DNA from 2 places in the Gorillibacterium terrae genome. Region 2 is predicted to be linked to the other one. Evidence: riboswitches for the same ligand, from Rfam matches in the RefSeq annotation. Region 2 holds a riboswitch; the other holds the start of a gene.
What was found. A riboswitch is a leader RNA that binds a small molecule or an ion and turns the genes downstream of it on or off. The one in region 2 is predicted to bind glycine.
Positions count from the first base shown of each region.

Region 1: another riboswitch for glycine. It lies ahead of ACSEXS_RS13240 (amino acid permease); the one in region 2 lies ahead of gcvT (glycine cleavage system aminomethyltransferase GcvT).

Region 1 is NZ_JBPPGI010000003.1:128,121-135,691, forward strand. It holds gene ACSEXS_RS13210 (DinB family protein) at 1-153, shown strand, start outside; gene ACSEXS_RS13215 (3-ketoacyl-ACP reductase) at 349-1,074, shown strand; gene ACSEXS_RS13220 (hypothetical protein) at 1,180-1,686, opposite strand; gene ACSEXS_RS13225 (heavy-metal-associated domain-containing protein) at 1,735-1,962, opposite strand; gene ACSEXS_RS13230 (hypothetical protein) at 1,977-2,843, opposite strand; gene ACSEXS_RS13235 (DUF2798 domain-containing protein) at 3,113-3,625, shown strand; glycine riboswitch at 3,804-3,883, shown strand; gene ACSEXS_RS13240 (amino acid permease) at 4,023-5,402, shown strand; gene ACSEXS_RS13245 (DUF5694 domain-containing protein) at 5,503-6,219, shown strand; gene ACSEXS_RS13250 (M3 family oligoendopeptidase) at 6,294-7,571, opposite strand, start outside.
Region 2 is NZ_JBPPGI010000002.1:69,512-77,082, reverse strand. It holds gene ACSEXS_RS10545 ((2Fe-2S) ferredoxin domain-containing protein) at 1-180, opposite strand, end outside; gene ACSEXS_RS10540 (sensor histidine kinase) at 755-2,506, opposite strand; gene ACSEXS_RS10535 (response regulator transcription factor) at 2,503-3,189, opposite strand; gene gcvH (glycine cleavage system protein GcvH) at 3,380-3,778, opposite strand; glycine riboswitch at 4,014-4,108, shown strand; glycine riboswitch at 4,112-4,211, shown strand; gene gcvT (glycine cleavage system aminomethyltransferase GcvT) at 4,364-5,497, shown strand; gene gcvPA (aminomethyl-transferring glycine dehydrogenase subunit GcvPA) at 5,494-6,849, shown strand; gene gcvPB (aminomethyl-transferring glycine dehydrogenase subunit GcvPB) at 6,846-7,571, shown strand, end outside.

The sequences.
Region 1 (7,571 bases), on a different contig from region 2:
GACACGTACTTCTCCGAGATCGTGCAGCATGTGGTGACTCACGGAACCTACCACCGCGGCAATGTGACCGCCATGCTGCGTCAGCAGGGGTACAGCGGCGTGCCCACGGATTATCTATTCTACTTGATCGACCGGCAGGAAGGTCACCGGTAAACGAAGCGCACCAGGATGGAAGGCACCCCCGGCAGGGTGTCTTTTCTTTTGCCCACCAGCGGGTAAGCGAGTCTGAACATGCGGGGGATCAGGAAAAATCTGTCGATATATGTACGCCGCTGCATTTCATCCTGCCTGTCCGGACATAGTATAATAGGAGTGCAGATCAGGATAAAGGGAGAGGAGCATGCGGAAATGGCACAGAGCTTAAAAGACAAAGTCGCCATCGTCACCGGAGGAGCCAGAGGAATCGGCAAGGCAACGGCGATTGCGCTGGCCAAGGAAGGCGTAAAGGTGGGCTTGCTGGCAAGAACGGAGTCCACTCTCAAGGAAGTGGCAGCCGAGCTTGAACGGCTGGGCGTTAAAGCCGCTTATGCGGCCGCCGATATTTCTTCGAAGGAACAAGTCGAAGCGGCGGTCGAGGCTCTCCAAAAGGAGCTGGGTCCTGCGGATATTCTCATCAACAGCGCAGGGATCGCCACGTTTGGTTCCGTGCTGGAGATGGACCCGGACGAATGGAAGAGGATTATCGACACAAACGTGATGGGGACGTACTATGTCACCCGTGCCGTCCTGCCGCAATTCATCGAGAAGAACGGCGGGGATATCATCAACATCTCCTCCACCAATGGCTTAAACGGAGCTGCAACCTCCAGCGCGTACAGTGCGTCCAAATTTGCCGTGATCGGGTTTGCCGAATCCCTGGCCCAGGAAGTGCGCCGCCATAACATTCGGGTATCGGCCTTAAACCCCAGCACGGTGGCGACCGATCTGGCGCTGGACTTGAACTTGATCAAAGAAAACAACGATTCCAAGTTCATTCAACCGGAAGACCTGGCGGAGTTCATTGTCGACCAATTGAAATTGAATCGGCGAATCTATGTGAAATCGGCAAGCTTCATCGCAACCAACCCGTTCTAACTCGCATCCGGTAGACGGAGGGCCATCCCGCAAGGGGTGGCCTTTTAATTTGCCGTCTGGTACGGATGGGGGAATAGATTCCATTACTCGATGAGCAACGTCGTGCTAGTTTAGCGCTAGTCCGTACCAATTCCCCTTCAGCTTATCCAGCACGTATTTGATGTGCTCCTTGGCATAAGCATTTTCGAGGACATCGCGACTCTCGCAATACACAATATGATAGGGGTTCCCATAAGCGCTTTCCCAGTCGAACAAAAACTGAATCAAACTCGTTCCGTCTTGCTTGCTGTATCGCAGAATACTCAGCTTGCGGTCCGACCATCCATCAAGCTCCCGGATCTTGTTCTGCAGGCTCAGGCTCACCATGTCGTGGAAGCGATCGACTGAAGCATTGCCGCCGGTGGAGTAGAGGATCGTAACTCCGGTATCGCTCAGGCCCTCCTGCTGGCTCATGAGACGCTCGGTCTCATCCTTGATCGCATCAAACAGCTCGGGATGGTCCTGGAAAATAGCATACTTCGCCCTGTAATACCTATCGATAATGATGTTCCCTGCCGCTACAACCAATACGGCAACGGCAATACCGATAAGAAGAGGCTTTTTGAAACTCATCCAATTCACCTGCCACCCCTAAGTCTAGCCGACCGCGCTTCCTTCGATTTAGCCTTCAGTTGTCTTAACGGCAAGCACTTCGTATCCCAGGTTTTCAACCGTTTGCTTCAACTGCTCGGCCGATACCCGGGAGTCGTCGAAGTCGACCTTTGCTTTACTGGCATTGAAGAGAACCGTAGCCTGTTCCACTCCGTCGACTTTGCTGAGAGCACCTTCCACTTTCTTAATACAGCTGGGACAGGTTAAGGTTTCGAGCTGCATGACCGCTCTTTTCATGTTTCGTTCCTCCTTTAGTCGGTCCAGTAAACATCCTTCGACTCCTTGGCCAGGCGCTGGTAGTCCTCGAAGGAAACGAACTGGCCGGTCTCGGGATCAACGGGGTCGGAGACCTCATACTTGTAGACCTTGCCGGGCAGCTTCGAGGCCTTGTAGCCCCAGGCCGAAGCGCGGTACAGCTCGTTGCCGAGGCTCCCCGAATCGGTGCCGAAATAGCCCTTTTTCTTCACATAGCCGAGGAGGTTGTCCAGATCGAAGGAGTCTCGGTCGGCGTAATAGGCAAAGTCGGCATGGAACGGACGGATGGTGTCCGTGCTGATGGCATGCTCCTTGATATACTGCGAGGTTCGTTCATAGATGGCTTGGGCCAGAGCATAGTCGCTCTTCATTTCCGCTTCCCGGTCGAAGCTGCGGCGCAGGATGCCAAGCCGGAGGCCGAGATAGGCCGGAAACACATCCGACGGCCCTTCCGTATACTCGGGGATAACGCTGACGAACCGGTTCAGCGGGTTCCCGGGCTTGTACTGCTCCAGCAAGCGATAGCAATCCTGGCGGAACTCGAATAGGTCGGGGGAATAAAAGTCCTGGATGCCGTTCTTCGTCTTCTTGATCTGGATGCCGAGCCCGGGGTCCCGCTCGTCGTAAAACACCCCGACCCAATCCCCTTCGTCGACTCCGTGCAGCAATTCCCTCCGCCGTTCCTGGAACACCGAGCCTTCCGCGATCCGTAGGTTATAGGTCTTCTCCAGGTACGCCGCAAACTCCGTTTTTACCGATTCTTCCGCCTTGTCGCCGGCCTGATGGGCGCCGATCGGAACACAGCCCGAGAGCAGGCTGAAGGCCATGAGCAAAAACAAGGCTCCTCGTCTCGTTCGGTTCATGGATTCCTCCCCTTATGCTGCCGTTGTCTCCGGCCCAGGCTTACTGCCATTCCTCTGCCGGAGAATCTTTCGGTATTATAGCAAACCGACTCTCCCATTTGAAATTTCTTCCGCCCCCGATATCCGGGAGAAGGGCCGGGCCATGGAGGAATTATTCCATTGTCGCGGAGAAACGTTCACAGAACGTTCACTTATGAAAGCGGGGAGGACCTCGTTACAATGGACAAAGTCTCTTGAAAAAAAGGAGGATTTCGATCATGTCGAACCCGATGCATGCCGAGACCCGCTTGCCGAGAAACGGCAAAGAGGGGATTCTGTTTGGTTTGATTGTCTCTATTCTGTCCGTCAATACCATTGCGCCCGTCATCACCGGGCTGGAGCTCGGCTTCAGCAAAGCAGTCTATTGGAATACGCTAAAAATCATCCCGTTCATGTGGATCATCGTCCTTCTGTCCGTGCGTTTCCTGGCCGGACCGATCGTGGGCAGGGTTCTGCCGAGGTTCCTCAAGCCGACCGATGGGTTTGCCGTCCGGGTGCTGATGACCATCGTGCTGAACGTCACCGTGTTGTCCCTGTGGATGTCGATCATCGGCACCTGGGTGGGCATGCGGGAGATCAGCCTGCATCCGTTTCAGAATTTCCTGCATATCTGGCCGCGGAATTTTGGTGTCGCCTTCTGGATCGAGATGCTGTTTGCCCAGCCGATTGCCCGTTGGGGGATGAAGATGCTGCACGCCCGGCAGGACCGGCAAGCGCTTCGGGCGGTTCGCTCCGATTCGTAACTCTGGAGCGGGTCCGAAGCGTTTTTTTGCAGCCCGATCACTTAGTCCGATGACCGAATGGAATCCATATCATTGACATATTCTCGCATCAGGCTTACGATGGGACACATCGAAACATCTCACCCGACAACCGAATACGAAAAAAGCAGGCTATGAATGCTATGGGTTCACTATAGCAGGAGCGGCTTCTGGAGAGACCGCGGGCATCCGCGGCGCCGAAGGGTTCACAATCTCAGGCAAAAGGACAGAAGAGTGCGGATTCAAGCAGGGTTGGCGGAGCCATGTTCGCCCTTCCTTTCGATCCGTTATTCTGACGCACCCGGAGATTGGAGTCCATCCAATCTCTTTTTTTGTTGAGTGTGCGGGACGGGTTTCGAACAAAAAGGGGGCTTGCGCTTTGGCACAGCAAGAATTAAAACGGGAATTGGAAAACAGACACGTTCAACTCATTGCCATCGGCGGTACGATCGGCACAGGATTGTTTCTGGGCTCGGGCCGGGCGATCCAGCAGGCGGGGCCGTCGATCGTCCTCGCCTACCTGATCGTGGGCATTGCGGTGTTCTTCGTCATGCGGGCGCTGGGAGAACTCCTGCTGTCCAAGGCAGGGTACCAGTCGTTCACCGACATTGCCGAGGACTACCTGGGGCCGCGGGCGGCCTTCGTCACCGGCTGGACCTACTGGTTCTGCTGGATCATGACGGCGATGGCCGACGTGATCGCGGTTGGAGTATATGTGCGGTATTGGTTCGCGATTCCGCAGTGGGTACCGGCCATCGTCTGCCTGGTCATCTTGCTTGCGCTTAATCTGCTCACGGTCAAGAACTTCGGCGAGCTGGAATTCTGGTTCGCCCTCATCAAGGTTGTGACGATTCTCGCCTTGATTGCGATTGGGGCGGTTCTGCTCGTGATCGGCTTCCATACCGATGCGGGGAAGGTGACGCTCACGAACATCTGGGGGCACGGCGGACTCTTCCCGAACGGAGTCACCGGCTTCCTGCTCTCCTTCCAGATGGTGGTGTTCGCCTTCGTCGGCGTAGAGCTGGTCGGCGTATCGGCGGCGGAGACGGCCAACCCCGAGAAGAACATCCCGTCGGCGATCAACAAGATCCCGCTGCGCATCCTGTTCTTCTACGTGGGGGCGATCCTCGCCCTCCTGTGCATCAATCCCTGGACCGAGCTCAGCCCGGCGGAGAGCCCGTTCGTCAAGACGTTCACCCTGGTCGGCATTCCGATTGCCGCCGGGATCATCAACTTCGTCGTGCTCACCTCCGCCGCCTCCGCCTGCAACAGCGGCATGTTCTCGACGAGTCGGATCCTCTATAACCTGAGCCGCAACGACCAGGCTCCGGTCGCCTTCGGCAAGCTCAACCGCAATCACGTACCCCGCAATGCGCTGGCCGTCTCCACGCTGGTGCTGTCCGGAGGAGCGCTGCTCAGCAAGCTGATTCCGGGGCAGGCCTTCGGCATCGTGACCACGATCAGCGCGATCTGCTTCATCTGGGTTTGGGGGATCGTATTGGTCTGCCATATTCGTTATAAGCGGACGAACCCGCAGCTTCAAGCGAAATCGACGTTCAAGGCTCCCCTCACGCCCTTCGTCAATTACGCGGTGTTGGCGCTGTTCGCCGGGATTCTGGCGATTATGCTGTTCGCCTCCGAGACGCGCCCGGCCCTGCTGCTCACCCCGCTCTGGTTTGTGCTGCTGTACGCCCTGTACGCGGTTCGGCGACGGAAGGTGCGGCTGCCGCTGAGCGAGGGAGCGGTTCAGGAAGGATAGGGATCAGGAATTCCCTGTGCCATAGAGGGAATGGAAGGGTTTTCCTTCCCGAAAGTCGAATAGGATTGAGGACTTTCAGGAGGGGAAGGGGTTGCTTGCGATGACGGGCCAACCTGTAGTTCTGGTGTTGGGCATGGTTCATTTTCAGCAGATGGAGGATATCCGAGAGCCGCACCGGCAGGCGGAAATCCGGGAGCTGATCGATCGGCTTGCCGAGTTTCAGCCGACCAAGATCTGCGTGGAGCAGGTGGCGGAGCGCCAGCGGGAGCTGGATGCGGAGTACCGGCAGTACCGGGAGGAAGAAGGCGAGCTGCCGGCGAACGAAATTCAGCAGATCGGCTTCCGGCTGGCACACCGCTTGGGCCATGAACGGGTGTACGCGACCGACTGGATGGATCTCGATCCGGAGGACATCGAGCGGTTAAAGAAGGGCTTCGAAGAAGCGGAGCGCAAGCAGCCTGAGCTGGTGCGGGAATCGCAGGAGTGGATCGAGCAGCGGCTCCAGAGTCACTTCAAGCCGGGAACCGTGCTGGAGATGATCCGCCAGAATAACGACGAAGCGTTCAACCGGCGGGATCACCAATACTACATTCGGTACCGGGCCCGAATGGGCGAATATCCCGATTACGTGGGCCCCTTCTGGCTGCGCTGGTGGTACCGGCGGAACCTGACCATATACGCCAATGTCGCCCGCCTCGCCGAAGCGGACGACCGGCTGCTGGTCTTATACGGCAGCGGCCACAATTACCTGCTGAAGCAGTTCATCCGGGAGAGCGAGCTATTCGAGCTGGAGCCGGTTGACGCCTACTTGAAGTAAACGTTATATAGCAAAAGGAACCGGAGAACGCCCCCGCTCCATCGGCGGAGATGCGTTCCGGTTCCTTTTTAAATTTACGTCCGCTCTACGAATTCCTGGACATCCTCGGCAATCAGCGCGAGTGCTTCACGCCAGAAGTCCCGAGAGTGGACGTCCATGTCCAGCAGCAGGGCCGCCTCGCGGATCGTCGCCGTGCCGGTAGCGGCCAGGAAGCCGCGGTACCGTTCGGCAAATCCGCTCTCCCGCTTCTTATACTGCGCGTACAGCCCTTTGGAGAAGAGCAGTCCAAACGAATAGGGGAAATTCAGATATTCGTTGCCGGCCATGTAATACCCGGCTTTGCTGATCCATTGGTACGGCGAGAGGGAGTCCAGGTCCACGCTGGTCCCGTAGGCCTCGGTCATCGCTTCGAGCAAGAGGCGATTCAATTCCTCCACGGAGAAGGGGCCGGACCTCCGGCGTTCGTACAGCCGGCTTTCAAACCGATACCGGGCGTAGAAATCGACCAGATAATAGGCCGTATCGGACAGCGTCCGCTCCAGCAGGGCAATCGCGTCCTCGGCTCCGGCGCGCCCAAGCAGTTCCCGGTGAATCAAGCTCTCGCAGAAGATCGACGCCGTCTCCGCAATGGGGATCGGATAGTCGGTGTTCAGCATTGTCTGCCCGGCCAGGCAGCGGCTGTGATAAGCATGGCCGATCTCATGCGCCAGCACGCTGATGTCGACCGGACGCCCAGTGAAGCTGGCGAGGATCCGGCTTTCGCCGAGCGGGAAGAGGTCGACGCACATCCCGAAGTTCCCCTTGCCGCTGCGCGGTTCGGCATCGATCCAGCGCCGTTCGAACACCATGCGGGCGAAGCCGCCCAGCTCGCCGCTGAACCGATCGAACCCGGACGCGATGAGGTCGGCCGCTTCCGAATAGGGAATCCCGCCGTCCTGCTCAACGCCCAGCGGCGCAAACACGTCAGGGAAGGGCAGCGGGCCGGAATGGCCAAGCAGCTCGGCCTTGCGGGTGTAATAGCGCCGGAGCAGAGGCAGGCTTTCCTCGACGGCCGCCAGCATCGCTTCCAGCGTTTCCCGGTCCATCCGGGAAGCGGCCAGCACTTTCTCGAGCGGCGAAGTATACCCTCTCAGCTCAGAGAGGGCCAACGCTTCGCCGGATAAGGCGCTGAGGCAGGCCGCGCACGTCTCTGCCACGCTCGTGCAGGCCTCCTGCTCCGCCCGGGCAGCAGCCAGGCGGACGGCCGCATCCGCGTCATAGGCCAGATTCCGCAGCTCCGCCAAGGACAGACGCTGTGTCTTGCCGTCCACATCGAGCTCCACCCGCAGCGTGGCGGAGGTTTTTCGGTACAA
Region 2 (7,571 bases):
GCAGGAATCCCCGTCTACCTTGACGGCGACCGCCTTCTGGCAGCGTCCGGCGCAGAAATTGGCTTGCAGCGTGACCCGGTCCTCCAGGCCGTGCTCGCGGATCAGCTGCTGAAATTCATGGATGATCGAGTAAGAGCCGCGCAGGTGGCATGAGCTTCCCACGCATACGGATAAGACCATTCGGCATACCTCCAGCCTCCCGGTTTCGGAGGTTTCGTTCGCTAGTCGTGACAAGTATAGCACCGGAGGCCGGAAGGGGATGTGGACTTAAAGTGAAAGTTTTCACTTACTTTTTCGAAAAAGAGAACCCTTTCACTATGAAAAACCTCACTGACCGATTCGAAATGAACCGGTTCGTGAGGGAATGGGAGCTATTCGTTTGCCGTCATGTTCGGCGGGACGGACTCTGTTCATCGGGATGCCCGAACAAGGCATTCCGCAGGCGGGAGCGAGGACGGTCAGTTACAAGCGGGGCCCAAGCCGCGGAGCGGACCTTATGCGGCGGGAAGGCGTTCCGCGCCGTGCGTCAGCGGTCGGAAGACGTTTCCGCAGGAGGCGTTTTGCGGCGGGAAGGCGTTATGCAGCCTCGCGTTATGCAGCCGGAAGGCGTTCCGCAGCAGGCGTTTTGCGGCGGGAAGGCGTTCTTCAGCCTCGCGTTATGCAGCCGGAAGGCGTTCCGCAGCAGGCGTTTTGCGGCGGGAAGGCGTTCTTCAGCCTCGCGTTATGCAGCCGGAAGGCGTTCCGCAGCCGTGCGTCAATCGGCTTGCGGAAAGACGAGCACCGCCGTCGTTCCCCGGCCCGGCCCGCTCTTCAACCGGACGGAGCCGCCGTAGGTATCGGCGATGCGCTTGACGATGGCGAGGCCGAGGCCGGTCCCTCCCCGCTCGCGGCTGCGCGACGGGTCCGAGCGGTAGAACCGCTCGAAGAGATGCGGCAGCTCGTCGGCGGGGATGCCGGGGCCGGTGTCCGTCACCGCCAGGATCGCATGGCCGGCTTCGCGGCAAGCGGAGACCTGAACGGAGCCGCCCTCCGGCGTGTACTCAAGCGCGTTGACCAGCACGTTCCGGACGGCTTGCTCCAGCTCGAACGCCGGTACCCGGACCGGCAGCGGCTCGTCGGCGCCGACGCAGGCGACCCGCAGGGCGGGGTACAGCAACGCTCCTTCGCGGACCAGACCGCGCACCAGCGCGGCCGCGTCCGTTGCTGGGCTCGCGCCGCCCGGATTGGCGGCGGCCCGAACGGCTCCGGCGGCTCCAGTGGCTTCGGCCGTTCCAGCGGCTCCAAAGGTTCCGGTGGCTCCGGTAGCTCCAGTCGTTCCGGCGGCTTCGGCCGCTTCTATAGCTCCGGCGGACCCGGCAGCTCCGGCGGCTCCAGCCACTCCGGCCACTTCGGAGCGGGAAGATCCCGCTCCGGCCGTCCATTCTGCCGCCGGGCTCCCTTCGTCCGACGCTGCCTTCATATCCACCGCAGCGCTTCCGGTACCTGCGGCAGCTGCCTCCACACCCGCTCCGGCCGCACCAGCGTCGCTTCCCCCGAGCGGCCGGCTGTCCGCTTCACCTCGGCCGCCCTCCGACCGCGCCCGTTCCTCCAGCTCGGCCAGCAGGAGGAGCTGGCGCGACAGCTTCTTCATCCGCTCGGTCTCGCCGACGATATAGCCGAGCGACTCGTCCAGCACCTCCGGCTTCTCCTTGCCCCAGCGGCGGAGGAGCTGCGCATGGCCTTCGATCGCGGCGAGCGGCGTCTTCAGCTCGTGGGAGGCGTCGGCCACGAACCGGCGCTCCCGCTCCATCGCCTCGTCGATGCGGTCGAGCAGCCGATTGAAGGTGACGGCCAGCTCGCGGATCTCGTCGCGGGCGGGCGGCAGCTCCAGCCGATCGGCGCCGGACAGCCGACCGCCGTCGATGCGGCGCACGCGGTCCGTCATCCGTTTCACCGGCGCAATCGTCCGCCGGGCGGCGAACAGCGCTCCGGCCGCCGCGGCCAGAATGCCGAGGACGGTGGCCACGCGCAGCAGCTTGCCGATCTGCGCGAGCGACGCATCGTCGCGGCCCGCAGGTTGAAGCAGTTGCAGGCGTACCTTGCCCGCCGACAGCAGGGTGATCGTCTTCTGGACGTAGGCAATCTCGACGCCGTCCAGCCGGATGCGGCCGGCCCCCCCGGCCGAGTCGGGCAGGCGGCCGAGCCGCTCCGCCCCGTCGCCGGTCTCCGCGAGCAGCCGCCCGGATTCGGTCGCGAGCCGGAGCGCTTGACCGGAGCCGAGCGCCGCCTCCAGGCTGGAGAGATCGGGCTTGATCGGCTGCTCCAGACTGCCGAAGCGAAGCAAATTCGGCAGGAAGCGGATATCCTGAATCCGCTGCTCCATCTCATTTAACTCCGCGCTCAGCACCTTCATTTGATTGGTCTGAGTCCAGCGGCTGTAGGTGACGTAGACGAACAGGTTCGAGGCGAGCAGCACGGCGGCCGTGACCGCGGTCAGCAGCAGAACGGTTTTGCGGGTGAAGGTCATGCGCCCTCCTCCTCCGGTTCCCGAAGGCTGTAGCCGACGCCTCGAACCGTATGGATCAGCTTCGGCCTGCCGCCGTCCTCCAGCTTGGCGCGCAGGTAGCGGATGTAGACGTCGACCACGTTCGTGCCGCCGTCAAACTCCGTTCCCCACACCTGATTCAACAACAGATCGCGGGTGAGCACGCGGTTCTGATTTCTCATCAGGCAATGCAGCAGATCGAACTCGCGCACCGACAGCTCGACCGTCCGTCCCGCTTGCTTGACCAGCCGGCTCTCGGCATGGAGCGTCAGTTCGCCCGCCCGCAAGAGCGTCTGCGCCGCTTGCCCGTTTCGCCGGCCGACCGCCCTGAGCCGAGCCAGCAGCTCCTCCATATCGAACGGCTTTGCCACATAATCGTCCGCGCCGCAATCGAGCCCGTTCACCTTGTCGAACACGCTGCTGCGGGCCGTCAGCATGACGATCGGCGTTCCTTTGACCTGCCGGATGCGGCGGCATACTTCCATCCCGCTCAGGCCGGGCAGCATCAGGTCGAGCAGAATGCAGGCATACTCGTTCGCGAGCGCCAGCTCCAGACCCGTTCGCCCGTCGAACGCCGTCTCGGTGCCGTAACCGGCATGGCCGAGCTCCAGCTCCAGGAGCCGGGAGAGCGGCTTTTCATCTTCAATGATCAGAATATGGTCCATCCGCGGTGCCCCTTTCCCCATCAGACTACCGCAGACGCATGAGAACGGCGTTAACGCCGGATTAGAATTCGCTGAGATGCCGCCGCTGTCCGCATGTCCGTCCGCCATGCCAAATAGCGCCCGCCCACCCCCCGGACAGTCCGGGACGGGCATGGGCCGGGCGCTTGATGGAATCGTTCCTGCGCTCTTCTTACGCCTGATCGGCGATGAGGGCTTCGTACTGCTCGGCGTTCAGCAGCTTGGACAAGGCGTCGTCCGGTTCGCCGTCGACTTCCAGCTCGACGATCCAGCCAGCTCCGTACGGGTCCGAATTGACCAGCTCGGGTTGGTCGATCAGCGCCTCGTTCAGCTTGACGACCGTTCCGCCGACCGGAGAATACAGATCGGATACGGTCTTGACCGATTCAATCGTGCCGAGGCTGTCTCCCTCCGACGTCTTCGCGCCCAGCTCGGGAAGCTCGACGAACACGATGTCTCCGAGACGGCTCTGGGCAAAATCGGTAATGCCGATCCGCACCGTGCGCGCTGCGCCTTTTGCCGCCCATTCATGCTCTTCGCTGTACAGCAAATCCGCTTTCACTTCGCTCATGGAAAGACCCTCGCTTTGATCATGCTCTTTTCGCCCCTCCGGGGAAAAGGCTGGGTAGGTAACCCGCGCCGCACATGCGGCATACGTATTAAAAGTACCGGATCGGTGCCGGGCCTGTCAATGGGGCAGTCCGGGGCAGCGGATTTAGTGGAAGTTATCTTGACACGGCCGGTTTTTTCGCTTATTAATGGAGTGAGGAGTTCACAAATGCGACAAACATCATACAGCACAGCGGATGAACGCAATGGGAGAGATTACCTAGACTTACGGTAACGCCGAAGGAGTAAGCCGCCAGGTGAATCTCTCAGGCAAAAGGACCATTGCCGGACGCGTCTCTGGAGAGCGCCCGCCCGCGCGGGACACCCAAGGGGAAACTTGCCGCAGAAGCGCACCGCTTCCGGGCCAAGGTAACTCTCAGGTACAAAGGACAGAGGAAAAGCACGGTTTCCCAAGGGGAAGCTGTCCGCTTTTCGCTTCTGTCCTTTTTTGGTTCCGGGCCGCTCCACCGGGAGGCCTGCGAAAAAGCGGCGAGGCGGAGAAGCCGGATATTCCCCATTCGACCAGTTCAGCGAGAGGTGAGAAGGAATGACCGTACTCAAGCAAACCCCGTTATACCCGCTCTACGCGGAGACGGAAGGCGCCCGCACGATCGACTTCGGCGGCTGGGAGCTGCCCGTGCAGTTCTCCGGCATTCAGGCGGAGCATGACGCCGTCCGGGAGCGAGCCGGCCTGTTCGACGTCTCCCACATGGGCGAGGTCGAGGTCCGCGGCGATGCGGCCGAGGCCTGGCTGCAAAAGCTTACCGTCAACGACGTGGCGAAGCTCGCCGACGGCTCCGCCCAGTACAGCCTGATGTGCTACGAGGACGGCGGCACGGTGGACGATCTGCTGGTCTACCGCATCGAGGCCGGGCGCTACCTGCTCGTGCTGAACGCGGCGAATTTGCAAAAAGACCTGGAATGGCTGAACCGGCATCTGGCGGACGGCGTGACGCTGACGGACCGAAGCGCCGAGACGGCGCTCCTGGCGCTGCAAGGACCGCTTGCCGCCCGGATCATCGCCAAGGTTGCAGCCGATCCGACGGAATTGTCCGCGCTGAGACCCTTCACCTTCCTCGCGGAAACGGAAGTCTGCGGCGTGAAGGCGCTCGTCTCGCGCACGGGCTACACCGGCGAGGACGGCTTCGAGCTGTACGCGGATGCCGCGGACGCCCCGGCGCTGTGGCGGGGGCTGCTCGAAGCCGGAAAACCGGAAGGCCTTATCCCCATCGGCCTCGGGGCGCGCGATACGCTGCGCTTCGAGGCGGGGCTCTCGCTGTACGGGCAGGAGCTATCCGCGGCTATCTCGCCGCTTGAGGCGGGGCTCGCCCGCTTCGTCAAGCTGGACAAGGGCGACTTCATCGGCCGCGAAGCGCTGGCGCGGCAGAAGGAAGCGGGCGTTCCGCGCCGGATGGTCGGCATCGAGATGGTCGACCGCGGCATTCCCCGGCCGCATTACCCGCTGTACGCGGGACCGGAGGAGTCGGCCGAACGGATCGGCGAAGTGACGACCGGCACCCGCTCTCCGAGCCTCAAGCGGGACTTGGGGCTGGCTCTGGTGAAGGCGGACTCCGCCGAGCCGGGAACGGAGCTCTGGATCGAGATCCGCGGCAAACGGTTGAAGGCCGTTGTGATCGGCCTTCCCTTCTACAAACGAACCCGAAAGGAGGCGGCGAAATGAAGCACCGCTATCTGCCCATGACCGAGCAGGACCAGGCGGCCATGCTGAACGAAATCGGCGTGGCCGCCGTGGAGGACCTGTTCGCCGATATCCCCGCCGACGTCCGGTTTCAGGGACGTCTCGCCGTATCCGAAGCGCTGGACGAATACGAGCTGCTGAGGCATATGCGGGAGCTGGCCGGCCGGAACGCCGACACGGACCGCTACGCCAGCTTTCTTGGAGCGGGCCTCTACGACCACCATGTGCCGGTGGTCATCAACCATATCATCTCCCGCTCCGAATTCTATACGGCGTACACGCCGTATCAGCCGGAGATCAGCCAGGGCGAGCTGCAGGCGATCTTCGAATTTCAGTCGTACATCTGCGAGCTGACCGGCATGGCCGCGGCCAACGCCAGCATGTACGATGGCGCGACGGCGCTCGCCGAAGCGGGCTCGCTTGCGGCGGCCCATACCCGCCGCCGCAAGCTGGTCGTCTCCCGCGCCGTCCACCCCGAGGCGCGGCAGATTCTGAAGACCACCGCCCACGGGCTGAACCTGGAGGTGGTCGAGATCGGCTTGGCCGGCGGCGTGACCGATCCGGCGGCGCTTGCTGCCGCCGTCGACGGCGACACCGCCGCGGTGCTGGTCCAGTCGCCGAACTTCCTCGGCGCCGTGGAGGACCTCTCCGCCATGGAGCCGGTCGTACACGGCGCAGGCGGGCTGTTCATCGTCAGCGCCAACCCGCTGGCGCTGGGGCTGCTCGAAGCGCCGGGCCGCCTCGGCGCGGACATCTGCGTCGGGGACGCCCAGCCGCTCGGCATCAACGCCTCCTTGGGCGGCCCGACCTGCGGCTTCTTCGCCGTCACGGATGCGCTGAAGCGGAAGATGCCCGGCCGGATCGTCGGCCAGACCGTCGACCGCGAGGGCCGTCGCGGCTTCGTGCTGACGCTGCAGACCCGCGAGCAGCACATCCGCCGCGAGAAGGCGACGTCCAACATCTGCTCCAACCAGGCGCTGCTGGCCCTGTGCGCCTCCGTCTACCTGTCCGTAATGGGCAAGGAAGGCTTGCGCGAGGCGGCAACGCTAAATCTGCAAAAAGCTCACTATGCCGCCCGAACGCTCGCGGCGGTCAAAGGGCTTACGCTCGCGCTGCCCGCTCCCTTCTTCAATGAATTCGCCGTCAAGCTGCCGGAAGGCGCCAAGCCGTCCGAGGTGAACGAGAGGCTGCTCGCCGCCGGCTTCATCGGCGGCTACGACCTGGGGAAGGATTATCCGGAATTTGCCGGGCACTTGCTCTTCGCCGTCACCGAACGGCGCACCAAGGCGGAGATCGATCGGTTTGCCGCCGCACTGGAGGGGATAGTCGGATGAAGCCAACCGAGATGATGAACCCGGCGCGCCTTTGTTATACGGCGGACACCGGAGCAACCGGCGGAACGGAGAACGCCGTCTCGACCGCCGGGACCCACGAACCGGAGCCCTCCGGTTCCGCCGCCGCCGAAGCCCGCAATCCGCTCGCCGAGCGCGATCAGCCGCTCGTCTTCGAGCTCAGCCGCCCCGGCCGCATCGCGTACTCGCTGCCCGCCTGCGACGTGCCGGAGGATGATCCGGCATCGCTGATTCCGGCGCATCTCTTGCGGTCGAAGCCCGCCGAGCTGCCCGAGCTGTTCGAGGTGGATGTCATCCGCCATTATACCGCCCTGTCGCGCCGCAACTTCGGCATCGACAACGGCTTTTATCCGCTCGGCTCCTGCACGATGAAATACAACCCGAAGATTAACGAAGACACCGCCCGCTTCCCCGGCTTCGCCAAAATCCATCCGTATCAGCCCGAATCGTCGATCCAAGGAGCGCTTGAGCTGATGTACACGCTCCAGCAGGACCTGGCGGCTCTGACCGGGATGGATCAGGTCACGCTGCAGCCGGCGGCCGGGGCGCACGGCGAATGGACCGGACTGATGATGATCCGCGCCTACCATGAGAAGAACGGCGAGAAGCGCACCAAGGTGATCGTCCCCGATTCCTCGCACGGCACCAATCCGGCCAGCGCCACCGCCGCGGGCTTCGAAACCGTGACGATCCGCTCCACCGCC